3 regions of the Clostridioides sp. GD02367 genome follow, and region 2 is predicted to be linked to each of the others. Evidence: riboswitches for the same ligand, from Rfam matches in the RefSeq annotation. Region 2 holds a riboswitch; each other region holds the start of a gene.

Region 1 (10,543 bases), on a different contig from region 2:
CTTTATTGAATCTGGAAGTTTTCTTTTTATGTTATTTAAATTATCATATCCTACTTTTTCACAAACTTCTAAAATCATTTGCTTTTCATCTTCATTGTAGAAATTTTCTAATTCTAAATCAAACGATATACTATGTCCATCCTTTACATAGTCATGGGCATATCCAATAATAGTCGATAATGAAATCTCTAGTTCTTGGCTAATACTTTGTATATCCTTGCCTTGATTTAATAAATCTAATGCTATTTCATTATTTTTTCTACTTTCTCCATCTAGTATTAACTTCCTTTTACCCTTTTTTTCCCAAGTAACATTAATATCATTTTCTCTTACATATTGTTTGACTTCATCCAAAATACTAGCTCCATACTTTTTAATTTTTACTCCACCTATACCTGAAATGTCCTTCAGTTGCTCTTCATCAATTGGATATCTTCCACTTATTTCTTTCAGTGTCTTATTGGATAAAATCATATATGGGAGTACTTTTTCTTTTATTGCATATTCACCTCTAATACTTAATAGTTTTTCATATAGAGCTTTATCTGAATTAACTTCAAAGAACTCACTATTAACATTATATAAATCGACATTTTTTTCTTCACTTTTTTTGTTTATGTTGTTTTTTTCGACATGTTCTTTAATTATTGTTTCAAAATCTCTACCATATTTTTGATACTTAATTTCCCCTACTCCAGATATATCTAACATCTCTTCTTTATTAACTGGATAACTGCTAGACATAGCCCTAAGTGTCCCATCACCAAATACCATATATGGAGCTATTCTTTCTTCACTTGCTATTGAATGTCTAAGCTCTCTTAAAGCACTATATAACTCATCTTCTACTTCTAATGATTTTGTCATCACGATTTCTTTAAATTCAACTTTCACTTGACCTTTTAAAACTTTCATAGACATATCATTCAATCTTATGGTTGGAAAACTTCCTCTATTTCCATTACCTAAAGTCTCAACTAAATCCAAGAATCCATGGGAAACCAATGTATTTATAAAGTTCTTTAAATCTTCATTTGAATAGTCTTTCATAATATTATATGTAGATAAAGTATTCAATTCAAGTTGTAAAATCTTTTTATTCTTAGAACCTCTAAGTACATCTACAATGGTAGTAACACCATAACTTCTTTTCATTCTAGCTACACATGAAATAACTTTTTGAGCATCTATAGTTTTATCTACTATTTCACCTTCTACTAAACAGTTACTACAATTATTACAATCTTCTATATAGTTTTCTCCAAAGTAATTCAATATTGTCCTTCTATAACATGAATTACTGTAAACCAAGTCAATCATATATTGAAGCTTTTTGTGTTGAAATAACTTTCTTTCAGGATTCTCAACTCCAATATCGATTAAATATTTTTGTATATGTACATCTCCTGGAGAAAACAAAAGCACACATTCACTTTTCTCTCCATCTCTACCAGCTCTACCTATTTCTTGATAGTAATTTTCTATACTCTGAGGCATGTTGTAGTGTATAACCCATCTTATATTAGGTTTATCAATACCCATTCCAAATGCATTTGTTGCTACCATTATATCCACATCATCATTTATAAAATCTTCTTGATTTTTACTTCTTTCATTTTTAGATAAACCTGCATGATATTTTGATACAGATATATTTCTCTTAGATAATCCATTATGTATGTTTTCAACTTCCTTTCTAGTTGCAGCATATATAATTCCAGACTCATTTTTATGATTTTTAATATAATCTAAAATATATTTATTTTTACTAGATGATTTTACTATGTTTATTGATAAGTTTTCTCTATCAAAACCGGTTATATAATAGTCTGGATTTTCTAGACATAATAAATTTATTATATCAGCTCGTACCTCTTCTGAAGCGGTTGCTGTAAAGGCTGTAATTATAGGTCTTTTAGGTAAATTCTTTATAAAATCAGAAATCCTTCTATAACTCAATCTAAAATCATGCCCCCATTGAGACACACAATGTGCTTCATCTATTGCAATTTGACTTATGTTGTTATTATTTATTAGTTCAATAAACTCATATGCATCTAATCTCTCTGGAGCAATATAGAGTATTTTATAATTATTTTTTCTAATATTATTTAATATCTCATTAAATTCTTTATTGCTCAGTGAACTATTTATGAAAGCAGCATTAATCCCCATAGTCTTTAAAGCATCTACTTGGTCTTTCATAAGAGATATAAGTGGAGAAATTACTATTGTCATCCCATCTAATATCAATGCTGGAAGTTGATAACAAATAGATTTACCACCTCCAGTTGGCATTATAGCTAGTACATCTTTTTCACTCAAAATAGAATGTATTATAGATTCTTGACCTTTTCTAAAGCTTGTATATCCATAGTATTTTGATAGTATTTCTAAAAGTTTTTCATTCATATATTTCTCTCCTAATTTAAATTAATTAGACTTCTTTCCTGATTATGTTCAAATTTTTATTTTTATATTCACAATCCCAGTATTTCAAAGTTTATAGACGTTCTATATTATATATTAACATATATTTCGAAAAAAATTGTTTGCAAAGTAAAATAATTTATGATACATTCTAAATATAAATTTAATACTTAATCTTCGGGGTAGGGTGAAATTCCCAATCGGCGGTATAGCCCGCGAGCCAAGCTAAAACTTGGTTGATTTGGTTAAATTCCAAAGCCGACAGTAAAGTCTGGATGGAAGAAGATATGTTTAATGAGTTTTTTGTAGAGCTGTTTTATTGTGCTCTTATTAAACATTTATTGTAGATTATTCTAAACCCTGAGTTAATTCTCAGGGTTTTTTGTTTAAAAATTATCTAATTAAACAGGAGGTGTACACATCTTGAATTTTGTGAATCAAAAAGAAAAAGATATTTATTATATGAAAAAAGCTCTTGAATTAGCTAAAAAAGGGGAAGGTTTTACAAGTCCAAATCCACTGGTTGGGTGTGTAATTGTTAAAGATAGTGAGATAATAGGCAAAGGATATCATGAGAAATTCGGCTCTAATCATGCTGAAGTAAATGCTATAAACAGTGCTAAACAAAGTTTAAAAGACTCTACTCTTTATGTGAATTTAGAACCATGTTCTCATCATGGTAAAACACCACCTTGTGTTGATAAAATTATTCAAAATAAAGTTAAAAGGGTTGTCATATCTACACTAGACCCAAACCCACTTGTTTGTGGTAATGGAGTAAAAAAATTAAAAGATAACAACATTGATGTTACTGTAGGAATATTAGAAGAAGAAGCAAAACAATTAAATGAAATATTCTTTTATTACATAAAAAATAAAAAACCTCTTTGTATTGTAAAATCGGCAGTAAGTCTAGATGGTAAAATTGCTACAAAATCACTAGAATCAAAATGGATATCTAATGAGTCTTCAAGATACCTAACTCATAAATACAGAAATAAGTATCATAGTATAATGGTTGGTATAAACACAGTTTTAAATGATAATCCCTTGCTAACTTGTAGACTTAATCAAGATGAAGTGTCTCATCCTACAAGAATAGTAATAGATACAAATCTGAGATTACCAGTTAACAGTAATTTAGTTAAAGATAAAACTAGTAAAACTATAGTTTTCACATGTTGTGAAGACAGTAAAAAATTATCAGTATTAAAAGAAAAGAATGTTGAAGTCATAATTTCTCCTAAGAAAAATGGCTTAGTTGATTTAAAATTTGTAATGTATAAACTAGGAGAACTAAACATTGATTCTGTACTAGTTGAAGGGGGTTCTACACTTAATGACAGTCTATTTAGAAATAAATTAGTTGATAAGGTCAAACTATTTTTATCCCCTAAAATTATAGGTGGTAAAGACGCACCTACATTTGTTTCTGGAGAAGGAGTAACTCGTCTAGCAGATTCAACACAACTAGTAATTAATGATGTAACTTTAATAGATGGAGATGTTTTGATAGAATCTGATGTTTTAAAATAAATTTTATGAATATATGTACAGGAGGTCATAATGTTTACTGGCATAGTAGAAGAAGTTGGAATACTTAGAAAAATTACTGCTAATGGCAAAAGCGGACAAGTAACCATACTATCAAACAAAATATTAGATGGTACAAATCTTGGAGATAGTATCGCTGTAAATGGAGTTTGTCTAACTGTTTCAAAACTAGGAAAAAATGAGTTTACAGCAGATGTTATGATGGAGACAATTCGTTCTACAAATTTAGGCTCATTAAATACAAATGACAAAGTAAACCTTGAAAGAGCCATGAGCCTTTCTTCAAGATTCGGAGGTCACATAGTAACAGGGCATGTTGATGGTAAAGGTACTATTTGTAAGTTTGAAAAAGACGAAAATGCAGTTTTAGTGAGCATACGACCAGTAAAAAAACTCTTATCATCAATGATACTTAAAGGTTCAGTTGCCATTGATGGTGTAAGTTTAACTATATCATATTTGGATGATGAAATATTCAAAGTTTCTGTCATACCTCATACTAAATTGAATACTACTCTCTTAACAAAAAATGTTGGAGACTTTGTTAATTTAGAAAGTGATGTAATTGGAAAGTATGTTAATAATTTTATGATTAATAACTACAAGGAATTAAATTCTAATAGTAGTAATTGTAAATCAAATATAGATAAAGATTTTTTATTTAAAAATGGTTTTTAAAAATGATAAAGGAGTGAATTATATGTTTAATACTATTGAAGAAGCTATAAAAGATATAAAAAATGGAAAGATGGTAATTGTTGTTGATGATGAAAGTAGAGAAAATGAAGGAGATTTACTGATGGCAGCTGAGATGGCTACCCCTGAATCAATAAATTTTATGGCTACATATGGTAGAGGTCTAATTTGTCTACCTGCTACTGAAAAAAAATTTAAAAGTTTAAATATACCTCTTATGGTCAGAGAAAATACAGATACATTTCAAACAGCATTTACTGTTACTATAGATGGTGCAGATACTCTAACTGGTATATCTGCATATGAAAGAGCTGAAACTGTAAAATTATTCTGTGATGAGAATTCTACAAGTAAGGATTTCAAAACTCCTGGTCATATTTTCCCTCTAATAGCAAAAACTGGTGGAGTCCTTGTTAGAGATGGACATACAGAAGCTTCTGTAGACCTAGCTAGACTTGCAGGGTTTAAAGAAATTGGTCTTATATGTGAAATAATGAAAGATGATGGTACAATGGCAAGAGTTGATGATTTAATGATTTTTAAAGAAAAACATAATTTGAAAATTATCACTATAAAAGACCTTATAGAATATCGTAAAACAAATGAAACTACTATAGAAAAGGTATCTAGCGCTTTCCTTCCAACAAAATATGGTAACTTTGAAATCATAGGATATAAAGATACATATTCAAATGAAGAACATATTGCCCTTACTTATGGAAATATAAATAAAGAAAATACTCTAGTTAGACTTCATTCTGAATGTTTAACAGGCGATGTGTTCCACTCTTTAAAATGTGATTGTGGATTACAATTAGAATCTTCTATGAAGAAAATCGTAGAAAATGGAAATGGTGTTTTAATTTATATGAAACAAGAAGGTAGGGGTATTGGTCTTTTAAATAAAATTAAAGCTTATAAACTTCAAGAAGAAGGTTATGATACTGTAGAAGCAAATCTAATGCTTGGATTTGAAGAAGATATGAGAGATTTTTATATGGCTGCTCAAATATTAAAAAATTTAAACATAAAAAGTATAAGCCTTTTAAGTAATAATCCTGATAAAATAAATCAGTTAGAGAAATATGGAATAAAAATCAACAATAGAGTTCCTATTAACGAAGAGATTAATGACTTTAATAAGCTATATCTAAAAACTAAAAAAGATAAAATGGGACATCTATTGGATATTATATAAGTTATTAATATGATTTTTTTCTACTAAGTAATTATTTGCAATTAATATTAAATATATTTATAAATATAAATCTATAACATAAATAAAATTGGAGGAAATAAAAAATGATATATGAAGGAAAACTTATTGGAAAAGATTTAAAGATAGGTATAATAAATTCTCGTTTTAATGAATTTATAACATCAAAACTTTTATCAGGTGCTGAAGATTGCCTTTTAAGACATGATGTTTCTCCAGAGAATATAGAAATAGCTTGGGTACCTGGAGCTTTTGAAATCCCTCTTGTTGCTCAGAAAATGTCTAAAAGTGGTAAGTATGATGCTATAATCTGTTTAGGATGTGTTATAAGAGGAGCTACATCTCATTATGATTATGTATGTAGCGAAGTATCTAAGGGTATAGCAAAAGTATCTTTAGACAATGAATTGCCTGTTATTTTTGGAATCGTAACTACAGAAAATATTGAACAAGCCATTGAAAGAGCAGGTACAAAGGCTGGAAATAAAGGTTATGATTGTGCTATGAGTGCATTAGAAATGGTAAATTTATTTAAATCTCTAGATTAAATAATATCATTATTAAATAGTAGTATTGATTAAATATCAAAATCTGTCTAAATAACATAAAATACTAAATACCAAAAGGACAAAACATATTTGTTCTTTTGGTACTTAATAATTTCAAATATAATATATCTAACCTCCTACCCATTAGAATATATAAAACCTGTATACTTTTATATACTAACAATTCTATCTTGATGTATTTTTTTCAATATATAGTTTTTTGAAATTATTTATAATATCATCTACCTGAACTATCTCTCCAATATCTTCATAATTATTAGAGCTTCCTATATTATTCACATATATTTTTAAACCAGAATATACACAATCATTATGTAAGTTTTTAATGATATAAGACAGATTCTTAAAATCAATCTCATTGTAATCAAAAAAATCTACTGCTTCAGCTCCTCCATTTTTTACATATGAAATGGCAATTGCTCTACTTGTAAAGGATATGGAAATATAATTTTCTTCACAATTACTCAAAACAATATTTTGTTTAGAAAAAATTATTTTGCGACATCCTAACTGCATAAAAAATTCTTGCAATATTTTTATGTCTATACTTAATGCATCATCTGGAATTAATATATACAAAGCTGATTTCTTAATAGAAACTTTTGCTTGTATATCTCTAATAAATTTTTCAGTTTCTCCTTCAAATAGATAATAATAAAAAGGCACATTTGGAATGGGATGTATTGAAAATGATACACTCTCTTTTAGGTCATTATCTTTATTATAAAAAATAAAACAATCATGGCATACTACAACAATATATTCCTTCTTATTGAACAATTTGCATACCCCCTCTAAGATATAAATTAATCATCAAAGTTACTTTAAAAATCTTAAAATAATTATAAATACGATTCTAAATATAAAATACCACAAAGATATATATATTACTATTAAAGCTATTGTTTTTATTTATAACATAGATTAATACTATACTAATTATCTATTTTATTATTTTTTTAATATACAATACAATATAATTAAGAGTAAGTGGCAATAAAATACTATGATTTAATATGTGCTTATTAAATATTTATGAGGAGAATAAATTATGAAAACATATTCAATACAAGATTTAACACCAGATAAACGTAACCTTATAGAAAAATATTCTCTTACTTTAAATGAGAATTTAATTTGGGAGTTTAAACATGGTAAATACCACACTATAAAATACTTCACACACAAGTTTGCAGTTAAAGAATCTGTTCTAGCTCTTTTGTTCAACATACACAAATTGTGCTATGCTAAAATAAAATACTTTGAGTCAAATTTTTCAAAATATGAACCTTATAAGTACAGTTATCAAGATGGATTTGTTAAATGTGAAATATATGATATGAGTTTTATGTTGCATAAATACAGTAATATAATGATAGATTTGAGAAATTTACAAGAAATCAAAACTATAGAAGAGTTTAGATTATTTTGTAATCACTTAGAAAGTTTTGAATACAATTTACAAGACTTAATTATATAACATTTTAGAGAAAATAAATCTTAGGAAAAAATTTATAGTAAGTAAACTATTTTAAAAAATAAACTATATAATAAAAAATATTACTGGAATTAAAAATTCCAGTAATATAAATTAATTAAATATTTTATTTATATAACTTACGTGTACTTCAATCTATCAAAATAGTTTTGTGATTTCTTATCCTAAATTTTCCTCTGGTAATTCCTTGTGCCACTCTGATACATTTTCTAAACCTTCTATTTCATCTGCAATAAATACAGGGTCTTTTATTCCAGATTTTTTTTGACTTGTGTAATCTTTTAAAGCGATAAATGCATACTTTCCTAAAAGCGATATTGCGATTAAGTTTATTATAGCCATCAATGCCATAAATAAGTCTGCTAGATTCCAAACTACTTCTACTTGAGTAAGAGAACCAAATAAAACCATACCTACAACGAAAACTCTAAATATATTAAGTTTAGTCTTGCTTCCACTCATAAATTCCATATTTGATTCTCCATAATAGTAATTACCTACTATAGAACTAAATGCAAATAAGAATATACAAACTGCTATAAATATGTTCCCCATTGGTCCTATATGATGAGTTAAAGCTTCTTGAGCCAATTCAATTCCAGTTGCCCCACTACTAGCATAATCTGAATATAATAATACCATAAATGCTGTACAGCTACATATGATTATAGTATCAGTAAAAACACCTAAAGATTGAATTAAACCTTGTTTTACTGGATGAGTTACATGTGCTGTTGCAGCAGCATTAGGAGCACTACCCATACCTGCTTCATTAGAGAATAGACCTCTCTTCACTCCAGTCATTACAACTCCCATAAAAGTACCAATTGCCATTCCTTTAAAATCAAATGCACTTTCAACTATTAACGCTATAATTTTTGGTATCTCTGTTATATTCATTCCAACTATAGCTAAAGCAACCAATATATATAATCCTGCAAATACAGGAACTATTATCTCAGAAACTTTTGCAACTCTATGTACTCCACCAAAAATAACTATTGCAGTTAAAATTCCAAGACCTATTCCCATAGCCATTTTACTTATTCCAAATGCATTATTAAATGCAAGCGAAACAGTATTTGCTTGAACTGCATTGAATACAAAACCATAACATATAGTTATAAGTATTGAAAATAAAACTCCCATCCATTTCTTATTTAGACCTTGCTCCATATAATATGCTGGACCACCTCTAAAAGCTTGACCATTTTTAACTTTGTAAATCTGAGCTAATGTACTCTCAACAAAGCTAGAAGCAGAACCAATTAATGCTATAAGCCACATCCAAAATACAGCACCAGGACCACCTGCCACTACTGCAATTGCTATTCCAGCTATATTTCCAGTCCCAACTCTTGAAGATGTACTTATACAAAATGCTTGGAATGAAGATATCTTCCCTTCCTTTTTTGCACTTTTATTTGCTGTACCATCACCCAGAAGTCTAAACATTTCTATAAAATATCTGAATTGTACAAAATTTGTTTTAATAGTAAAGTAAATACCAACTACAACCAACATTATAATTAAGATATACGACCATAAGTAATTGTTTACAAATACTACTGCATTATTAATGCCTGTTAAAATACCATTTAAAAAATCCATTATATTAATTACCCCCTATTTAGTTTTGTTTTCTTAATAAATCTTAAAATCAAAAAAATGAATAATTCCTTGTTAAAAATTCATTAATTTAATTATAATATTTATAAAATCAAATTACAAGGTTTGAAATGAATAATTTTTTTAATATATTGCAGTTTTATATTCAAAATCAATTTTTTTTTATTGTTTTTATAATATAGATATATTTAATATTTTATAATTACTTCTAAATACAATAAATTCTATTTCTAATAGTATATTTTTTTGTTTGTCGTTTAATATTATTACTAATGAGATTATTTTAAAATTTATTTAAATAACAAAAATTTTCTTTAAATTCTGTCAATTTCTCAGAAACTTTGTTAAATAATATACTTTTATGCATCCATTGAAAAAACAATAAAAAAGTAATACTATATATAGTACTAGCATTAGGCACAAAATAATACAAATGGAGGTACTTATATTATGGAATTTCAACAAATAATAGCTATATGTATATTTTTAATAGTTATGGCAGCTATTATTACAGAGAAGGTAAACCGATCTGTAGCAGCTGTTGGTGGTGCACTATTAATGATAATTTTCAATATACTTACACTTGATGAAGGATTGAGCCATATAGATTTCAACACTATTGGTGTATTAGTTGGTATGATGCTATTTGTCGCTGTTGTCAAAAACTCAGGGCTATTTGAATACATAGCTATCTGGACTGCAAAGAAAGCCAAAGGAGACCCGTGGAAAATAATGATTTGTTTTGCTATTATAACGGCTATTTTATCTGCTATATTAGATAATGTTACCACTGTCTTACTTATTGGTCCAATGACTATAGTTATCACACAAATATTGGGACTTAATCCAGTTCCCTTTTTAATAACACAAATTTTAGCTTCCAATATAGGAGGAACATCTACTCTTATAGGTGACCCTCCAAATATTATGATTGGTAGTGCTGCTAATCTT
Region 2 (10,543 bases):
AGATGCAGATTAATGAAGAAAAGATGAACAAACAGGATTTTTGGAATGATAATGAGTTTGCTCAAAGAGTACTTCAAGAAAATAAATCTTTAAAAGAGACACTAGAAGAATATGAAAGTTTAAAAAATTTATTAGAAGATATAGAAGTATTAATTGAAATAGGTCTAGAAGAAGAGGATGATTCTGTAGAAAAGGATATAGAAAAGTCCATAGAATCAATAGAAGAAAAATTATCTGAAATTAAAATAAAAACTCTTCTAAGTGGAGAGTACGACAAAAATAATGCCATATTATCTATAAACGCTGGAACAGGTGGATTAGATGCCCAAGATTGGGCTCAGATGCTTTTGAGAATGTATATAAGATGGTCAGAAGGCAAGGGCTATAAAGTTAAGCTTTTAGATATAATATCAGACCCTGAAGCAGGAATAAAGACAGCTACAATTCTTGTAGAGGGAACAAATGCTTATGGATACTTAAAGAGTGAAAAAGGTGTTCATAGGTTGGTAAGAATATCTCCTTTTGACCCATCAGGAAAAAGACATACTTCATTTGCATCTATAGATGTAACACCAGAGCTAGATGAGAACATAGAAGTAGAAATTAATCCATCAGATTTAAAGATAGACACATATAGAGCATCTGGAGCTGGAGGGCAACATGTAAATACAACTGATTCAGCAGTTAGAATAACACATATCCCTACAGGTGTAGTAGTTCAGTGTCAAAATGAGAGGTCTCAACATCTAAATAAAGATAGAGCTATGAGATTTTTGATGGCAAAATTGATAGAATTAAAAGAATTGGAACAAAAAGAAAAAATAGAAGACATACAAGGGAAATATTCACAAATAACATGGGGTAGTCAAATTAGGTCATATGTTTTTCAACCATATAAATTGGTTAAAGACCATAGAACAAATGCTGAGTTTGGAAATGTAGATAGTGTAATGAATGGAAATATAGACCTATTTATTAATGAATACTTAAAAATGAATAAAACAGTTTAATAAATATGCACTGTAATTAAGAGATATGTATAAGAAGGTTAGTGCTTACTATGCACTTACAGCACTTAGGCTGAGGACGACAACCCTCAGCCTTCGTTCTGTTTATTATTATACTTATGAAAAAACTAACATTAGGAGTGAAAAAATTGGATATAAATCAAATCTTAAAAAAAGAATTTAATCTTAGAGATGAGCAAATAAACAATACATTAAAACTTATTGATGAGGGTAATACAATACCATTTATAGCTAGGTACAGAAAAGAAATGACTGGTGAGATGAGTGATGTCACACTAAGAGAATTTCATGAAAAATTGATGTATTTAAGAAACCTTCAAAGTAGAAAAGATGATGTAGTTAGACTAATAGATGAGCAAGGAAAGCTAACAGATGAAATAACAAAAAATATAGAAAAAGCAAAGACATTACAAGAAGTAGAAGATATCTATGCTCCATATAAACAAAAGAAAAGAACTAGAGCAATAATAGCTAAGGAAAAGGGATTAGAAAACTTAGCATTGTCAATACTAGAGAATAGTCTAGATAGTATAGAAATAGAAGCAAAGAATTATATTGATGAGGAGAAAGAAGTTCTTTCTGTTGAAGATGCATTAAAAGGTGCGAGAGATATAATTGCAGAATTAGTTTCAGATGATGCTAAGATTAGAAAATATATAAGAGAATTAGCTTTAAGAGAAGGCATGATAGTTAGCAAAAGTTCTACTGATGAGAAATCAGTTTATGATATGTATTATGATTATAATGAAGCAGTAAAGAGTATGGCTCCACATAGAGTTTTGGCGATAAATCGAGGAGAAAAAGAGAACTTCCTAAAAGTTAAGTTAGAAATAAATAATGATAAAGTTTTAAATTACATAATAAATGAATATGTAAATGATAAAAATTTCAAAAATAAAGAAGAAATCGTAAGCTCAATAGAAGATTCTTATAAAAGATTAATTTTTCCATCAATAGAAAGAGAAATAAGAAATCATTTAACAGAAATAGCTCAAGAAAGAGCTATAAGTGTATTTGGAAAAAATGTTAAAAGTTTATTGCTTCAACCACCAGTTAAAGACAAGGTAGTTATGGGATTTGACCCCGCATTTAGAACTGGATGTAAAATAGCTATAGTAGATAAAAATGGTAAACTATTAGATTATACAACAGTATACCCAACAGACCCTCAAAATAATGTGGAAGGGGCAAAGAAAGTTTTAAAAGGATTGATTGAAAAATATGATATAGATATAATTTCAATCGGTAATGGTACTGCATCTAGAGAATCAGAAACTTTTGTATCAGAAATGATAAAAGAGATAGATAGGGAAGTACAATATGTTATAGTTAGTGAAGCTGGAGCCTCTGTTTATTCGGCATCTGAACTTGCGAACGAAGAACATCCAGATATAAATGTATCAATAAGGGGAGCTATATCTATAGCTAGAAGATTACAAGACCCATTAGCAGAGCTTGTAAAAATAGACCCTAAAAGTATAGGTGTAGGTCAATATCAGCATGATTTAAATAAAAAGAGACTAGAAGAAGTACTAGATGGTGTTGTTGAAGATTCTGTAAACAGTGTTGGAGTAGATTTAAATACAGCATCATACTCTCTACTAGAGCATATTGCAGGAATAAGTAAGGCCATTGCAAAAAACATAATAGCATATAGAGAAGAAAATGGAGACTTCACATCAAGAGTACAACTTAAAAAAGTAAAAAGACTTGGACCTCAAGCATTTACTCAATGTGCTGGATTTATGAGAATCTTAGATGGTAAAAACCCACTAGATAATACAGGTGTGCATCCTGAAAGTTATGATATATGCAAAAAAATGATTGAGATAATAGGATACTCTTTAAATGATATAAAAAATAAAAATATAGAAGAAATAGATGAGAGAATAAAAGAGATTGGATTGAGAGAATTAAGTGAAAAACTGGAAGTAGGTCAAGTCACTTTAAGAGATATTATATCTGAAATTAAAAAGCCAGGAAGAGACCCAAGAGAAGAAGGAATAAAACCTATTCTTAGAACTGATGTCTTAAAAATTGAAGACATACAAGAAGGAATGTCTTTAAAAGGTACAATAAGAAATGTTGTAGATTTTGGTGCATTTGTAGATATCGGAATAAAAAATGATGGATTAGTCCATAAATCAGAAATGAGTAATAGCTTTGTAAAAGACCCTATGAGTATTGTTACAGTAGGAGATATAGTCGATGTAAAAGTTATTGGAATTGACTTAAATAAAAAGAGAGTAGCTCTATCAATGAAAAAATAAATAAGCTTATGTATGTTTGTTTTTGATACTATATTTGTAAGTATGATTTATAGAATATATAAGTATTAAAAAAGTGTAAAATTATATTGTAAAAAACAATGTTAGAAAGAAATACGAGAGTCTTGAAAATCAGGAGGAAAATGAATGATTTTTATAAAAAATGGTAAAATAAATACCGTAACAAATGGAATAATTCAAGGAGATATCCTTATAGATGAAGGAAAAATAATAGAAATAGGGGAAAATCTAATAGCACCTTTAGATGTTGATATAATAGATGCAAGTAATAAACTTGTGTTCCCTGGATTTATAGATGCTCATACTCATTTGGGGCTATGGGAAGATGGCATAGGTTTTGAAGGGGCAGATGGAAATGAAGAAACTGACCCAATAACACCACAACTAAATCCTATAGATGGTATTAATCCAATGGATAGAACATTTAAAGAAGCTTTTGAAGGTGGTATAACTTCTGTATGTACAACACCTGGAAGTGCAAATGTTATGGGTGGTCAATGTATAGCCATAAAAACATATGGAAGAAGAATTGACAAAATGGTAATAAAAAATCCAGTTGCATCTAAAATAGCATTTGGAGAAAATCCAAAAAGTTGTTATGGTCAAGATGATAAATCTCCACAGACTAGAATGGCTATAGCGGCTTTGCTTAGAGAGAACTTAAAAAAAGCAGAAGAATATCTAGAGGATATTGATGTATATGAGAGCCATGATGATGAAGACTGTGAAAAGCCTGAATATGATATAAAAATGGAAAGCTTAATACCTGTATTGAGGAGAGAAATTCCATTTAAGGCACATGCTCATAGAGCTGATGATATGTTTACAGCAATAAGAATTGCAAAAGAATTTAACTTAAAACTTACATTAGACCATTGTACAGAAGGTCATCTTGTTGTAGAAGAATTAGTAGAAGAAGGATTTCCTGTAATAGTAGGCCCATCTTTATCAGAAAGGTCTAAGTTTGAACTTAGAAACTTGACATTTAATACAGCTGGAATACTTTCAAATGCAGGTCTTGATGTATGTATAATGACAGACCATCCAGTGATACCAGTTCAATATCTTCCAATATGTGCAGGCATAGCTGTTAAACATGGTATGAAAGAAGAAAAGGCAATAGAATCAATTACAATAAATCCAGCTAAGACTTTAGGAATAGAAGATAAAGTAGGTTCTATAGAAGTTGGTAAAGATGCAGACATAGTAATATGGGATAATTCCCCACTAGAGATTCAAAGTAATGTGCTTTACACTATAATAAATGGAAAAATAGTATATGAGAAAAAATAACTTGACAATTATTAAAAAATTAACTAATATAAGAGTGTAAGGAAAATTAAAAAATCAAAGAAGATCTTCGGGGCAGGGCGAAATTCCCTACCGGCGGTATAGCCCGCGAACTACTTAGGTGGTTGATTTGGTGAGATTCCAAAGCCGACAGTAAAGTCTGGATGAGAGAAGATATTTATGGAATATAAATAAGTTTATTTTAGTTTGTTTAAACTATGTCCATAAAAACTCGAAGATAGGATCTTCGAGTTTTTTGTTTTTCCTAAAAAATATAAACTATTGATTAGGAGGAAAGTAGTTATGCAAAATACAGTAAAAAGAGGAAATATGATTTCAACAAGAACTTTGGTGGTTATGTCAATTTTATCTGCAATATCTTATTTATTGATGTTTATTCAAGCCCCAATACCAGGTATTTTTCCAGATTTCTTAAAAATTGACTTATCAGATATCCCAGCAATATTTGGCGGAATGTCTTTAGGACCATTAGTTGGATTTGGTGTAGTTGTAGTAAAAAATATACTACAAATGATAACAGCGACAACAACTGGAGGAGTAGGAGAATTTGCAAATATATTAATTGGTGGCTCTTATGTACTTATACTTTGTTATTCATATAAGAGAAGTAAAGATTTAAAAGGTGTAGTAATTGGATTTGTATTAGGAACAATAACTATGACTATAATTGGTTCATTGGTGAATTATTTTGTAATGTTACCACTTTATGGGCAATTAATGGGACTAGATGCTATAATAGGTCTAGGTTCAGCTATAAACCCTCAAGTTCATGATTTATTTACTTTTGTAATTTGGATGATAGCTCCATTTAATGTATTAAAGGCTGTTGTAATATCCTTAGTAACGTTACCACTTTACAAAAAAATGGGTAATGTAATAAAAAAATAATTAGACAAGAAAATATAAAATTTTAAAATTAAACGCATTGAATAGCCATAATTTATTTGTAACTTCAGTCCTACACTGTGATTGATATATTAAATATATTATGGCTTTATTAATTTATCAAAAATTGTATATAAAATAAGAAATATTTAGACAAGTTTAATTTTTGAAATAAAGGAAGAATTAAAACGATTAACTATTAAAATACTAAAAAGGTATCTATAATACACAAAGCGAATTTATAATAAACAAAAAATAAAGATATTATTAAAAATAAATAAAGATTTATGCTTTATTTATTAATAATATCTAATTTAATAATGATAGGGGTGTATATAGATGAACATATCTAAAAAATTGAAAAATTTATTTTTAGATGATAAAGGGTATTATTTTAATAGTAATTGGGAAAATATTCATATAGGTATTGATAACTCAAAATTGGAAAAGTCTTTAAAGTATATTACAAATGAATATATTGAAAATATGGAAAGTGTAAAGTATGATTATCGTGAATTAAAAAATATAAAAAATCAAACTGATGGGATGTGTATACTAGCAATAAGGCAGAATTATAAAGCACTAGAGTATATAAAAGAACAAACAGAAGAATTATGTTTAGAGGCGATAAGATATAACTATAAAGCACTAGAATATGTAAAAGAACAGACAGAGTATATATGTCTTGAAGCCATAAAAAAGGACTGTAATGCACTTAAATATGTAAGAAATAAAACTGATGAGCTTATTATAAAAGTAATAAGGTGTTCTTCTAATATAGATGTTGTAAGTATTTTAAAAGCTTTAGAAGTTCAAACAAGGAGTATATGTTTAGAAGCAATTAAAAAAGATGGTAGATGTCTTGCATATGTTAGAGAGCAGAGCGAAGAATTATGTATGGAAGCGATTAGGCAAAATTATAAAGCACTACAATATGTAAAAAATCAAACAGATAAAATGTGTATAGAAGCTGTAAATCAAAATGGTATGGCATTGCAATATGTAAATAAGCAAACAGATAATATATGTATGGAAGCTGTCAAACAAGATGGAAGAAGTCTACAGTTCGTTAATAATAAGACAGAAGCAATATGTATAAAAGCCATAAGATATCTAGATAAAAGATATAATATTAAAGATGTGTTAAGTTACATAGATAGCTATACAGAAGATATATGTATAGAAATTGTAAGGCGAAATGGAAAGATGTTAATGTATATAAAAAATCAAACAGAGAGAATGTGCATTGAAGCAGTAAAGGAAAATTATAAATCTCTCAAGTATGTAAAAGAACAATCTGAGAAAATATGTAGAGAAGCCTTAAAGCAGAATTGCAAGGCAAAGGAATATGTGAAGATTTATATTGAAGAATGTATATAAGATTTAGATAGGATTATTAATATTGAAAGATAAAAAAGATAAATAGAAGTACTTTATAATAATTGAGGCTTATACTATAATTAATTAAGCAGTGATATAAATTCACATGACGATTATATCAAAATGGAGATGAATTAATGGCAAAAATATATTTGGAAAATGAAAGCAAAACTAGAGAAATAGGATATAAATTAGGTAAACTCTTAAAAGAAGGTAGTGTTATCTGTTTAGTAGGAGATTTAGGGGCTGGGAAAACTACAATGACACAAAGTTTGGCAGATTCATTAGGCATAAAAGACTATATAACAAGTCCAACTTTTACTATAATAAATGAATATGAAGGCAAAGTACCTTTGTATCATTTTGATGTATATAGAATAGGTAGCAGTGATGAAATGTATGATATTGGATATGAGGAATATGTAAATTCAAATGGAATTTGCATAATTGAATGGGCTAATCTAATAGAAGATATACTTCCAAAAGAATATTTAAATATAGAATTAAAATATAAAGATGAAGGAAGAGAAATGATATTAACTCCAAAGGGAGAGTTTTACAAAGAGATAGTTGAGGAGTTGATTAAATAATGAAAATACTAGGTATGGATACATCTTCTATGGCAGCAAGTGTGTCAGTTGTAGAAGATGATAGCTTAATATGTGGGTTTACAGTAAATAACAAAAAAACTCATTCGCAAAAACTTATGCCAATGATAGAAAGTATGTTGAACATGAGTGATTTAAGTATAAAAGATATAGATTTATTAGCTATATGTATAGGTCCTGGCTCATTTACAGGTCTTAGAATAGGTATGGCTACAGTAAAAGCTATGGCTCATGTAAATAATATACCAATAATAGCAGTGAATTCTTTGGAATCCCTAGCAAATAACATGAATCTATGTGAGAGGAAGATATGTTGTATATTAGATGCACAGAAAAATCAAGTCTATTCAGCTAAATATAAACTTGAGAATGGAGAGCTAATAGAATTAGAGGGTGTTAATGTTGTAGAATTTGATACTTTATTAGAGGAAATAGTATCAAGTGATGAAGAATTTATAGTAGTTGGAGAAGCTGTATATAAATATAAAGATAGGTTAGAGAATGTAAAAAATATAAAAATACCTTCGCCAGTTAACAATGTGTCTAATGCAGGAAGTTTATGTTCTTTGGCATTAAGTAAATATAATAAAAATATAGATGTACATACTTGTTATACAATAAATCCTATGTATATCAGAAAATCTCAAGCTGAAGTACAATATGATGAAAAAATGAAGAGGCTAAATGATGAAAGATAATACAAAACTAATAGTAGATGATATAAAAATAGAAGAAATGACTATTAAAGATATAGATGAAGTTTTTGAAGTAGAAAAAAATTGTTTTGAAGATTATTGGTCAAAAGAATCTTTTAGAAAAGAGTTATCTAATGAAGTAGCAAGGTATATAGTAGCTAAACTAGATGGAAAAGTTGTTGGATATGTGGGAATTTGGCTTATACTTGATGAAGGGCATATAAATAATGTGGCTGTTCATAGTGACTACAGAGGCAAAAAAATAGGAGACAAGTTGATAAAAGGTATAGTTGATTTGTGCAAAGACAATAATATTGTGTCTATGACATTAGAAGTTAGAGCATCAAATAAAATAGCACAAAATCTATATAGAAAATATGGATTTAAAATGGGTGGAATAAGAAAAGAATACTACAGTGATAATAAAGAAGATGCAATTATAATGTGGAACCAATTAAAGGAGGTGTAGAGTTTATGAGTGATATAATAACATTAGCTATAGAAAGTAGTTGTGATGAAACAGCTGCATCAGTTTTAAAAAATGGTAGAGAAGTACTTTCAAACATAATCTCTACCCAAATAGAAACACATAAAAAGTTTGGTGGTGTAGTCCCAGAAGTAGCCTCAAGAAAACATGTGGAAAATATTGATATAGTTGTCCAGGAGGCTTTAGATAAAGCAAATATAGGATTTAATGATATAGACCATGTTGCAGTTACATATGGACCTGGATTAGTAGGAGCTTTACTAGTAGGCTTATCTTATGCTAAAGCACTTGCATATACTTTGAATATACCACTTGTAGGAGTAAATCACATAGAAGGTCATCTAAGTGCAAACTATATAGAGCATAAGGATTTGAAACCTCCTTTTATAACATTAATAGTATCTGGAGGTCATACCCACTTGGTTGAGGTCAAAGACTATGGTAAGTATGAAATCTTAGGAAAAACTAGAGATGATGCATCTGGAGAAGCATTTGATAAGATTTCAAGAGCGATGAATCTAGGTTATCCAGGAGGACCTATTATTGATAATCTCGCCAAAAAAGGAAATAAGCATGCTATAGAGTTTCCAAGAGCATATTTAGAAGAAGATAGCTATGATTTTAGTTTTAGTGGATTAAAATCTTCTGTGTTAAACTATCTAAATGGAAAAAGAATGAAAAATGAGGAAATAGTAGTTGAAGATGTAGCAGCATCTTTTCAAGAGGCTGTGGTAGAAGTTTTATCTACTAAAGCACTAAAAGCAGCAAGAGATAAAGGCTACAATATTATAACTCTTTCTGGTGGAGTTGCTTCTAATTCAGGGCTCAGAGCTAAAATAACAGAGATTGCAAAAGATAGTGGTATCACTGTTAAATATCCGCCTTTAATTTTATGCACAGATAATGCAGCGATGATTGGGTGTGCAGGATATTATAATTTTATAAATGGTAAAACACATGATATGAGTTTAAATGCAGTTCCAAATTTAAAAATAAATCAGTAATATGAAATAAATTTATAAATATATTAAAGAATTGTTTCAGAAAAATAAATATAAGTAAAAATAAATACAATCAAAATAAATATAGTATATGTTAAAACTTGAAGTAAAACGATGTATAACCTTTATATTCTAATGAATTGCAATACATTTAGGATATAAAGTTTATCTTTGGTGTGAATTTACTTCAAGTTTAATTTTTTTGTAGAAAGATTATTTTAAAAAGTGGGTAATATACCCTTTTTTTTCCTTATTAAAAAGTTTTATACTAATTATAGAAAGATTAAGGAGGGGAAGAAATGAGTCAAAGTAAAGAAGACAAAATAAGAAGTATTTTAGAAGCAAAAAATATTAAGGCAAATTTTCAAGATAAAGAAAATTTAGATGAATTTAGTGAAAAAAAAGCAAGTAAAAGGGCTGATGATTTATTAAATGTATATTATAATACATTGTCTACAGCTGATATGGAATTTCCATATTGGTATAATAGAGAATATAGAAAATCAGATGGTGATATACCTGTAGTTAGAAGAGCTAAAGCTCTTAAATCTGCTTTTTCTCATATGACACCAAATATAATACCAGGCGAGAAGATAGTAATGCAAAAAACACGCCACTATAGAGGGTCATTCCCAATGCCTTGGGTAAGTGAGAGTTTCTTCGTAGCTCAAGGGGAACAAATGAAAGAAGAAGTAAATAAGTTAGCTAGTAACACAGCAGATGAACTTACAAAATTTGGTTCTGGTGGGGGAAATGTAACTGAGAGTTTTGGAAATGTTGTTTCAATAGCTGGTAAATTTGGAATGAGAAAAGAAGAAGTACCTGTACTTGTAAAAATGGCTAAGGAATGGGTTGGAAGA
Region 3 (10,543 bases), on a different contig from region 2:
CTTCAAATATCTTTGTAATTTCACATCCAGATTCTAATAATATACCTATCTCTTTGCAAATTACTCTAACTTCTTTATCACTAATTCTATTTAATATTAAATAAAATTTCTCTAAATTATAAAATATACTTTTAGACAATCTCATGTACTATAATTCCTTCCAAATTATATTAGTTGCAATTAAATAAACACAATATTTTTTAATTTAATACATTTAATTTTGTCTAACTTAAATATAAGTTATGTTCAAACATTTTAATTAAAGTAAATTAAATGAAGTTAACTATATAATTCAATTAAATCATTTCATTTACTACTAAACATTCTTCTAATGTTGTTATTTTTTCATTTATTAGTCTTTTACAACTATCTTCAAATGTTATCATTCCATTTTTTTGTGCCACTTCTTTAATACTACTAGAATCATCTATATTTCTTATACATGTTTTTATGTCATCATTTACTTCTAGTATTTCATAAATTGCTGTTCTTCCAAAATACCCTTTGTCATTACATCTTTCACAACCTACAGCTACTTTAGTATTTACATCTCCACTAAAATTGTCTTTTATCATAATCTCATGACTACAATGATTACAAACTTTTCTAACCAATTTTTGAGAGATAACACCTATAAGAGACGCATTTAAAAGATATGGTGGTATTTGCATTTCTAATAATCTAGCTATAGAAGACACTGCATCATTAGTGTGCAAAGTACTTATAACTAAATGACCTGTTATAGCTGCTCTTACTGCTATTTTAGCTGTTTCTGCATCTCTTATTTCTCCGACCATTATTATATCTGGGTCTTGTCTTAATATTGCTCTAAGACCCACCTCAAAACTTAATCCTATTTTTGAATTTACTTGTATCTGACTTATTCCATCCATCTTATACTCTACTGGATTTTCTATAGTCATTATATTTTTATTTATACCTTTTAAATCATTTAATAAGGAATATACTGTTGTAGTCTTTCCGCTGCCTGTAGGGCCTGTCACTAGTAATATTCCTGCTCTTTTACTTATTATATTACTTATAGACTTTATTGCTTCTTTTGAAAAGCCCAGTTCTAGCTTATCTTTTAAGAAAGTATCTCTATTAAGTATTCTTAAAACAATTTTTTCACCATATACAGTTGGTATTGATGAAACTCTAATATCAATTAGGTCACCTCCCAACTTTATATCTACTCTACCATCTTGTGGAAGTCTTTTTTCCGTTATATCCATTGAGGCCTTTAATTTCACTACAGTAGATAATGATGGATATATATCGATTAAAAACTTTGATACTTCTTTTAATTCTCCATCTACCCTCATTCTCACTATTAAATGCTTTTCAAATGGCTCTATATGTATATCACTTGCATTTTCTTTTATAGCTTTTTCTAAAAGATTTTCAAATAATTTTTTTGCATAATCTTCATCAAGTTCAAAGTTATTGTAATATTTATCAATCTTCTCACTTATAAGTTCTTTTTTCTCTTTTTTCAATATAATTTCTTTACCTGTAGCCAATCTCAAATCCTGTATGGCATATATATCTTCATCTTCTATTTCTACTACTAAATTATCATCTTGAAATTCTACTGGAAATACATTATATTTTTTTGCAAGCTTTTCTGGTATTAACATTGGTAAACTGCTTTCCTCTAATATAATCTTAATCACCCTTTATATACTTTAATTTATTAGGTATATTCATTTTTTTCATAGAGATATTTTCTTCAGTTTTTATACTTACTTTCATTGGATAAGTCGTTTGTATACTGTCTAAATATTCACTGCCTTTATCCACATAATCAGAGAGTTTATCCTTATCCCCAATGCATTTTATTTCATAAGGTTGTGCTACAGGAACTCCATTTATATTTATATGGCTTCCTGCAAGTACAACTTCTGAATACTGATTGATTCTTTGGCCATTTATTTCTATGTATTTTGCTCCATTTACTTTTAGTTCATTTACAACTTTTACAAGTATTTTATTATAGTCTATACTATTTGCTATATTCCCTGTTTTTTCATCTATAGCATCTATACTTACTATTATTCCACTGCCCTTTACATCTGAATATGATAGATTTTCTCTAAGAGCTTCTATTTCTGAGATTTCTTTAGAATTTTTTTGATTACTTTTCATTGAATCAATTTCTTTATCTAATTTATCCTTTTCCTTTTTTAATTCCTTTATAGACTTTCCTGTCAATTTTATTTCTTTTCTTATTGACTTATCTTTACTTGTATAAACTGTTTCTTCATTACTATAATCTCTAAATATGGTTCCAACAAGTATACCTAAAATAGTACTCGCTAGTATTATAAACACATATGGTTTTTTCATACTGTATTGCTCCTTACAAATTTATTTTTATATGATAATTTTCTTTAATTAAACCTTGAGCCTTTATATATATTTATTATATCAAACTTATATATTAAAATTCATCTTTAGTATATAATATCATACATCAAAAAAAGCAAAATGGCATAGCTTCACAGCTACACCAATTTACTAAAAGTTATATTTTATAATTATCATCTGATTTAAGATATATATTCTTATACATTTTTCTCATATTTTGAAATTCTATTAACTAGTTTATCTCTTAATTTTCCAACTTCATCAAATCTCATATTAGGGATATAGTAACTTTCTATAATATCATGTTTAGACTTCGCTCTCTTAAGATTTAATACAGCCCAACAAATTAAATCATCCAAAACTTTCTCATCAAATTTAATATCTTCTTCATATTTAAGTAATTTTTCTCTATTTAAAAATTGATTTAAATTAATGGTTTCCTCTTCTTTAAAAGTTGCGCTTGTAGTTATACCAATATCTAAGTCAGTCAATAGTACAGTCTCAACTTTTTCTGGTATAAGTGGATAATGATAAACTTCTACATTTAAACCTTTTTCAATAGCTTTCTTATACACTTTGTTTAATAATGTAGTTTTTCCAGTGCCTATTTCACCATCTAAATAATAAACCTTATTTACATCTTTTAATATGTTTTCTGTATAATCTAAACATCCTACAGGAGTTATAGCTGAACCAAATAAATGCTTCTCTCTTTTCAAATTTCCTGTGCTTTCAACTCCATCAAACAATTTTTTAATAAATTCTTCTGTAACTAGATTCACTTTACCATAATCCATACAATCAGAATATTTTTCCTCTATATCTCTAAAGATTGGTTCTGACGCTTTTAAAAATTTAAACGCCCTTTTAAATGCATTACTAATATCCTTATCATATCCCGATATTTCTTGTCTATTTTTTTCTAACTCTTCTGTGTTCCAGTAATCGCCTAAATTAATTATCTCGTCCAAAGCTCCTGGTAACTTTGGGTCCATAGTGTGTGGAGCAGTTGCATCCATAAGTACCACGCCTAATTCCTTTATAACTACACCGTCCAATGAACTTGGGTCAGAAGGACAGTTATATAATTCAATATCATATCCTCTACTTAAAAATTCTTTATAAATTTTTTTCATAAGTGAGGATTTTCCTACTCCAGGACCACCTTTTAAACAAAAAACTCTTTTTACATTTTCAGGAATTATATATTCAAAAAAAGAATATGAGCCTTGTGATGTGTTTCCACCTGGAAATGCCTTCTTTACCTTTCCTTCCATATTAGCGCCTCCTCATAATTTACAATATCTCTTAATTAAGATATTAATATTATACGAGTTTTGTTACAACTTTATGCTTTTGATAAATCTAAAACTTATCATTTAATACCAATAAAAAATTAATTTTATCTAATTATAGTAGATTCTATACTATGTGATTTAACTTTTATATGCTTTTATCTGGAAGTCTAATTTAACTCTTTATACAGTAATATAGTTGTATCTTATTCAAATCCAATTGTTTCCATTATGATTTTATGTTAAAATAATATTACAAAATACATCTGTTTTTCTTCAGAAACGGGTGAAATTCCCTATCGGCGGTAAAAGCCCGCGAGCCTTATGGCATAATTTGGTCAGATTCCAAAGCCGACAGTAAAATCTGGATGGTAGAAGAAAATAGTATATGAGTACCTTTATGTAATTTTACATGAGTAATCTATACAACTCCTTCAACTACCGTATTTATTCATGAAATTAAACACATTCGAGGTACCTAAGATGTAGGTGCTTTTTTTGTTGTTTATTTTATAACTATTCTGTACTTATAAAATCTATTATATAAAAGATTGGAGTGTTATCATGAAACAAAAATGGATAGTATTAATTATAATCTGTATTGGTGTATTTATGTCTACTCTTGATGGAAGTATACTAAATATTGCAAATCCTACAATTGCTACTGACTTTAAAATTAACATGTCACAGATTCAGTGGGTTGTAACAGCTTATATGCTTGTCGTTACAGCAACTATGTTATTTTTTGGAAAGCTCGGTGATAAGGTAGGTTCAAATCGTCTATACACATTAGGATTTTTTGTATTCACAATAGGTTCTTTTCTGTGTAGTGTATCACACAACTTATCTACATTAATTTCTTCAAGAATATTTCAAGCAGTTGGGGCAAGTATTTTAATGGCAACTGGACTTGGTATAGTTTCTAATGCATTTCCAGCAAATGAAAAAGGAAAGGCTATAGGAATCACTGGCGCTGTAGTTGGTATAGGAAATATGAGTGGTCCTGTAATTGGAGGGATACTTTTAGAACATTTTGGATGGCCTTCTATTTTTATTATCAATATACCTATTGGTATCATAGCAGTTTTTCTTGGAATTAAATTTCTTCCTAGACCTGCTTTAGATGAACAAAACAAGAGCTTTGATATTCCAGGTCTTCTGCTATTTGCAACTTGTACTACACTTATATTACTTGCGATGAATGGAAAAGGAAACACAAGATTGTATCTAGGTATAGCATCACTTATCATCTTCTTATTATTAGCATTAAGAGAAGTAAAATTTGAACAGAGCTTTATTGATTTACCTTTATTTAAAAATAGAAATTTCACTGTAGGCAATATTATTGGAATCGCTTGTTACTTCCCTCAAATGGCAGTATCTTTCCTACTTCCATTTTATTTAGAACAATTAAAAAATCTATCTCCTATGATGGCTGGTTCTGTAATGACTGTCCATCCACTTATTATGGTACTTATAGCACCTATTGCAGGTTCTCTTTCTGATAAACATGGTGCAAAGAATATTCTAACAACATCTTTTTCATTTATGACTATTTCACTCGTTGGAATGGCACTTTTAAAAGCAGATTCACCATTATATCTTTTAATTGTATGTTTAGTTATTTTCGGACTCGGACTAGGTGCTTTTAGTTCACCAAACAATAGTAGCATTCTTGCAGATGTTCCTCCTCAGAAACAAGGATATGGAGGCAGCTTTCTTGCAACGGTTCGTAATTTATCATTTGCTCTTGGAACAGCATTTTTTAGTAGCTTCTTTGCACAAAGCCTTACATATAATCAAAATTTCAAAAGCCATACAGCAGCCTATGTTATAGCTAGTAATCAATCTTATTGGATTGCTGCAACAGTATGCTTTATAGGACTTATACTAACTATTTTCTTTATGAGAAAAACAGAGAAATCTATTTCTTAGATAAAATTTATTTCTGATTTCATCAGTGACTAAGTTTTTAAATATACCAATTTATATCAAACCTTGCAGTTTTTTTAATTTATAACAATAAATTGCTAATATCTATTGTTTATAAACAACAAGGATGCCAAAAAATATCCATTAGGACTATTTTGAGGCATCCTATATTTTATTTTGATATTAATATAGTTATAACTAATCTACCGTTATCTCATATCCATGTTGATTATATTGATTTACAATTTCTTCCCATAATTCTTCAACACCAGTCTTTTTTAATGAGGAAACAGGGATTACTTTTTCGCTACTTTCCATTTGTAATTTTTTTCTTATTATGCTTATATGTTTTTGATATTGTCCTCTAGATATTTTATCTGCCTTAGTTGCAATAATCACGCAGTTATATCCGAAGTGTTTTATCCATTCATACATAAGCTTATCATCTGCTGTAGGCTCATGTCTAATATCTACAAGTAGAAATATAGAACATAATTCTTGTCTACTTTCTAGATATCTTTCCATTATGCCTCCCCATTTTTCTTTTTCAGACTTAGCTATCTTTGCATATCCATAACCTGGAAGGTCCACAAAATAAAATTCATTATTTATTAGATAAAAGTTTATAGTTCTAGTTTTCCCTGGTGTTTGACTAGTTCTAGCAAAGTTTCTTCTATTAAGCAATGTATTTATTATTGATGATTTCCCAACATTTGACCTACCAGCTAATGCTATCTCTGGAATACCTTCTGCTGGATACTGTGATTTATTCACAGCACTCATAGTTATCTCTGAACTTCTAATTTTCATTCTTCTCACCACTCTTTAACAAAGCTTGTTCTAATACTTCATCCATATGTTCTACAAGTACAAACTCCATTTTTTCTTTTACATTTTCTGGTATCTCATCTAAATCAGCTTCACATTCTTTAGGAATTAATACTTTTGTTATACCAGCTCTATGAGCTGCTAATAATTTTTCTTTAACTCCTCCTACAGCTAATACTCTACCTCTTAAAGTTATCTCTCCTGTCATAGCTATATTGCCTGGGACAGGTCTTTTAGTAAGTGCTGAAATTACTGCAAGAGCCATAGTTATACCAGCTGATGGTCCATCTTTTGGAACAGCACCTTCTGGAATGTGTATATGAATATCATTTGTCTTATAAAAATCTGGGTCTATATCAAACTTGTCCACTATTGATCTTATATAAGATATACCTGTCTTAGCAGATTCCTTCATAACATCTCCTAGCTTCCCAGTCAATACAATTTCGCCTTTACCTTTAAGTACATTTACTTCTACTTCAAGTGTAACTCCACCAACTGCTGTCCATGCAAGACCATTTACTAATCCTATTTGAGGATTAACTTCTGCAAGTTGATACTTAAACATGTCTTTTCCAAGATATGTCTCTAAGTCAGACTTATTTACAATAACTTCTTCAAGAGTTGGGTCTTCAACATATTTTTTTGCAACTTTTCTACAAATTTTACCAATAGTTCTTTCTAGTGTTCTTACACCTGCTTCTCTTGTATAATGATTTATTATACTTCTTAAAGTCTCATCATCCATTTTTATGAAGTTTTCTTTTAAAGCATGCTCTTTAATTTGTTTTGGAAGTAAATATTTTTTTGCTATATTTAATTTTTCCTCTTCTATATATCCAGATACTTCTATTATTTCCATTCTATCTAATAATGGTCTTGGTATATTACCTAGACTGTTTGCTGTTGTAACAAATAGTATTTTTGATAAATCAAAAGGTATTTCTAAGTAGTGGTCTACAAAATCCTTATTTTGCTCTGGGTCTAATACTTCTAGCATTGCTGAAGCTGGGTCACCTTTATAATCTGCTGCCATTTTATCTATCTCATCAAATAAAAATACAGGATTTTTTGTTTGTGCTTCTTTTACTCCATTGATTATTCTTCCTGGAATTGAACCTACATAAGTTCTTCTATGACCTCTTATTTCTGCTTCATCTCTAACTCCACCTAAAGATATTCTTACAAACTTTCTATTCAACGCTCTAGCTATTGATTTTACTATAGATGTCTTTCCTGTTCCTGGAGGACCAACTAGACATATTATAGGACCTTTAAGTGATTTAGCAAGTGTTCTTATAGCTAAGTATTCTAGTATTCTTTCTTTTACTTTCTCTAATCCATAATGGTCTTCATCTAGTATAGCATTTGCCTTATTTATATCCAGCTTATCTTTTGTTTCCTTATTCCATGGCAATGAAAATATAGTATCCAAGTAGTTTCTACTTACAGATACATCTGGAGACATTGAAGATATCTTTGAAAATTTATCTATTTCTTTTTCTATTTTTTCCTTAGTTGTCTTAGGTGCTTTTATTTTTTTAAGCTTTTCTCTGTATTCATCAGCTTCAGAATTTATATCTTCTTCTTCACCTAATTCTTTTTGTATTGCTTTTAATTGTTCTCTAAGGTAATATTCTTTTTGAACTTTATTCATCTGTTTTTTAACTCTTAAAGTTATCTTCTTCTCTATTTTTAGTATATCTATCTCCTCTAATAATATAGAATAAATAAGCTCAAGTCTTTTCTTAATATCAAATTCTTCTAATATTTCTTGTTTTTGGCTTGACTTTAGATATATATTGGCAGCTATTGTATCTATAAATCTATCAACATCTTCTATATCAGCCAAAGATATTAATATTTCTGGTGATACTCTGTTTCCGATATTTATATATTCTTCAAAGGCATCAAATACATTTCTTACAAATGCTTCAATTTCAACTTCTGTCTCACTATCTAAATTGTCACTATCAAAGACTATTTCTTCTATTACTGCTTTGAAATACCCTTCTTCTTGTTCTATTTGTTTTACCCTACCTCTTGATACACCTTCAACCAAAACACGAACTGTATCTCCTGGTAATTTTATCATTTGTTTAACTTTACAAATTGTCCCTACATGATAAAAATCGTCTTCTCCTGGCTCATCAACTTCAGCTTCTTTTTGAGATGTTAAAAATATAAGTTCTTCCTCCATCATAGCTTGGTCTAAAGCTTTAAGAGATATCTCTCTTCCTATATCAAAATTTAATATCATATATGGAAATATTGCTAATCCTCTTAGAGGAATTAGCGGTAATTCATGATCTATTTTAGTATAATTTTGTTCCATCAACATTACTCCTTTTCTAGTCTAATTATTTTGATTTTAATATTATGTATTCGAACAAGTTAATTTTCAACATTAATGATAAATTCTTAGCATATTATATTACTATTTTATTATGATATAATATTAATGTTAGTATACTTAGATGTTATTTATCTTTTGGAGGTTTCTATTATGTTGAAATTGTTTTTAACTTTTTTAAAAATCGGTGCGTTTACGTTTGGTGGTGGATACGCTATGGTTCCTCTTATACAAGATGAACTTGTAAACAAACAAAAGCTTTTAGAGCAGGAAGAATTTATTGATTTTCTATCCATAGCTCAAAGTTACCCTGGAGTACTGGCAGTTAATATATCTGTATTATTAGGATATAAACTTTATGGTATACCAGGAGTTCTTATATGTACCTTAGGCTCTGCTTTACCATCATTTTGTATAGTATTAGTCTTATCATATCTATATTTTAAAAATTCATCATCTAAAATTTTAGATGGATTTTTTAAAGGAGTTGCCCCTGTCGTAATAGCTCTTATATTGTATTCTTTTACGAGCATGTTTAAGAAACTGCCAAAGTCTAGAACTAACATACTACTATTAATTATAGCAGTTTTATCTGTTGGTGTATTCAATATAAGCCCTATTTATTTAATAATTGGAGGAGGTGTATATAGTCTATGTCAGAAATAACACTACTCTTTTTAATATTCCTTAAAATAGGAGCCTTTAGTTTTGGCGGTGGATATGCCATGCTGCCATTTATTCAACAAGAATTTATATCTAAATACCACCTAATAACTAATCAAGAATTCTTGGATTTACTTGCTATATCACAATCTACACCAGGCCCTGTAGCAATAAATAGTGCTACATTTGTAGGGTTTAAGACTGCAGGTTTTTTTGGTTCTCTGTCTGCAACTATTGGTGTAACGATTTTTGCATTAGTAGGTCTAACTATTATATCAAAGTTATTTTCTAAGTTCAAAAATAATAAAAAAGTAGAAAACTTATTGATGGTTCTTAGACCAATTACTTTAGGATTCATATTATCGGCAGCTTTTTCATCTGCCAAAGAAGTTAATTGGGACTTATATGGAATAATTGCATTTATAGTATCCTTTTACCTTTTATATAAAGGAAAAATTGGTTCTATTGCAATTGTATTCGTCTTTGGTGTTCTAGGTATATTACTCTCATTTTTATAATGTAATATCTAGTTTTATATTAAGCATATTAACATAAAAAAAGGAGCCTTTAAAGCTCCTTTTCATCATCTTATGCACTTTCCTCTTGATCCTTAAGTACTATGATAGGATTTACTGAGTCTTCGTTCACAGATTTCTCTGTTACTATAACCTTCTTTATATTATCTCTAGATGGTACCTCAAACATAGTCTCCATCATTACGCTTTCAACTATACTTCTAAGCCCTCTAGCTCCTGTATTTCTTTCTATAGCTTTTTTAGCTATTGCACGAAGAGCACCTTCTTCAAATTCTAGTTCAACATCATCCAACTCCAATAGTTTTTTATACTGTTTTACTAGAGCATTTTTAGGTTCCTGTAATATCTGCATCAATGCATCTTCATCCAGTAATTCTAAAGTAGCTAAAACTGGTATTCTTCCTATAAATTCAGGTATTATACCATATTTTAATAAATCCTCTGGAAGTACTTTTTCATATAGCTTTCCTAAATCTAATTCTTTCTTACTTTCTATCTTAGCTCCAAAACCTAGTGTTTTATCTCCACCACGTTTTTGGATTATTTTTTCTAATCCATCAAAAGCT

What was found. A riboswitch is a leader RNA that binds a small molecule or an ion and turns the genes downstream of it on or off. The one in region 2 is predicted to bind FMN.
Region 1: it holds a riboswitch for FMN, as region 2 does, so the genes downstream of both, ribD (bifunctional diaminohydroxyphosphoribosylaminopyrimidine deaminase/5-amino-6-(5-phosphoribosylamino)uracil reductase RibD) here and Q3223_RS11705 (ECF transporter S component) in region 2, are expected to answer to the same signal.
Region 3: it holds a riboswitch for FMN, as region 2 does, so the genes downstream of both, Q3223_RS13615 (MFS transporter) here and Q3223_RS11705 (ECF transporter S component) in region 2, are expected to answer to the same signal.

Annotation. Positions count from the first base shown of each region.
Region 1 covers NZ_JBJODK010000014.1:19,380-29,922, forward strand. The annotation lists gene recQ (DNA helicase RecQ) at 1-2,412, opposite strand, end outside; FMN riboswitch at 2,600-2,721, shown strand; gene ribD (bifunctional diaminohydroxyphosphoribosylaminopyrimidine deaminase/5-amino-6-(5-phosphoribosylamino)uracil reductase RibD) at 2,854-3,966, shown strand; gene Q3223_RS15940 (riboflavin synthase) at 3,997-4,662, shown strand; gene Q3223_RS15945 (bifunctional 3,4-dihydroxy-2-butanone-4-phosphate synthase/GTP cyclohydrolase II) at 4,685-5,878, shown strand; gene ribE (6,7-dimethyl-8-ribityllumazine synthase) at 5,983-6,444, shown strand; gene Q3223_RS15955 (hypothetical protein) at 6,631-7,245, opposite strand; gene Q3223_RS15960 (hypothetical protein) at 7,517-7,945, shown strand; gene Q3223_RS15965 (sodium:alanine symporter family protein) at 8,123-9,574, opposite strand; gene Q3223_RS15970 (ArsB/NhaD family transporter) at 10,043-10,543, shown strand, end outside.
Region 2 covers NZ_JBJODK010000007.1:157,626-168,168, reverse strand. The annotation lists one part of gene prfB (peptide chain release factor 2) at 1-1,010, shown strand, start outside; gene Q3223_RS11715 (Tex family protein) at 1,157-3,298, shown strand; gene Q3223_RS11710 (amidohydrolase) at 3,443-4,609, shown strand; FMN riboswitch at 4,669-4,786, shown strand; gene Q3223_RS11705 (ECF transporter S component) at 4,910-5,515, shown strand; gene Q3223_RS11700 (DUF4116 domain-containing protein) at 5,852-6,892, shown strand; gene tsaE (tRNA (adenosine(37)-N6)-threonylcarbamoyltransferase complex ATPase subunit type 1 TsaE) at 7,030-7,482, shown strand; gene tsaB (tRNA (adenosine(37)-N6)-threonylcarbamoyltransferase complex dimerization subunit type 1 TsaB) at 7,482-8,198, shown strand; gene rimI (ribosomal protein S18-alanine N-acetyltransferase) at 8,188-8,664, shown strand; gene tsaD (tRNA (adenosine(37)-N6)-threonylcarbamoyltransferase complex transferase subunit TsaD) at 8,670-9,686, shown strand; gene hpdB (4-hydroxyphenylacetate decarboxylase large subunit) at 9,983-10,543, shown strand, end outside.
Region 3 covers NZ_JBJODK010000010.1:35,130-45,672, reverse strand. The annotation lists gene Q3223_RS13635 (type II secretion system F family protein) at 1-145, opposite strand, end outside; gene Q3223_RS13630 (GspE/PulE family protein) at 297-1,640, opposite strand; gene Q3223_RS13625 (DUF881 domain-containing protein) at 1,669-2,349, opposite strand; gene Q3223_RS13620 (ATP-binding protein) at 2,568-3,647, opposite strand; FMN riboswitch at 3,934-4,049, shown strand; gene Q3223_RS13615 (MFS transporter) at 4,230-5,600, shown strand; gene yihA (ribosome biogenesis GTP-binding protein YihA/YsxC) at 5,796-6,407, opposite strand; gene lon (endopeptidase La) at 6,397-8,760, opposite strand; gene Q3223_RS13600 (chromate transporter) at 8,932-9,444, shown strand; gene Q3223_RS13595 (chromate transporter) at 9,432-9,959, shown strand; gene clpX (ATP-dependent Clp protease ATP-binding subunit ClpX) at 10,030-10,543, opposite strand, start outside.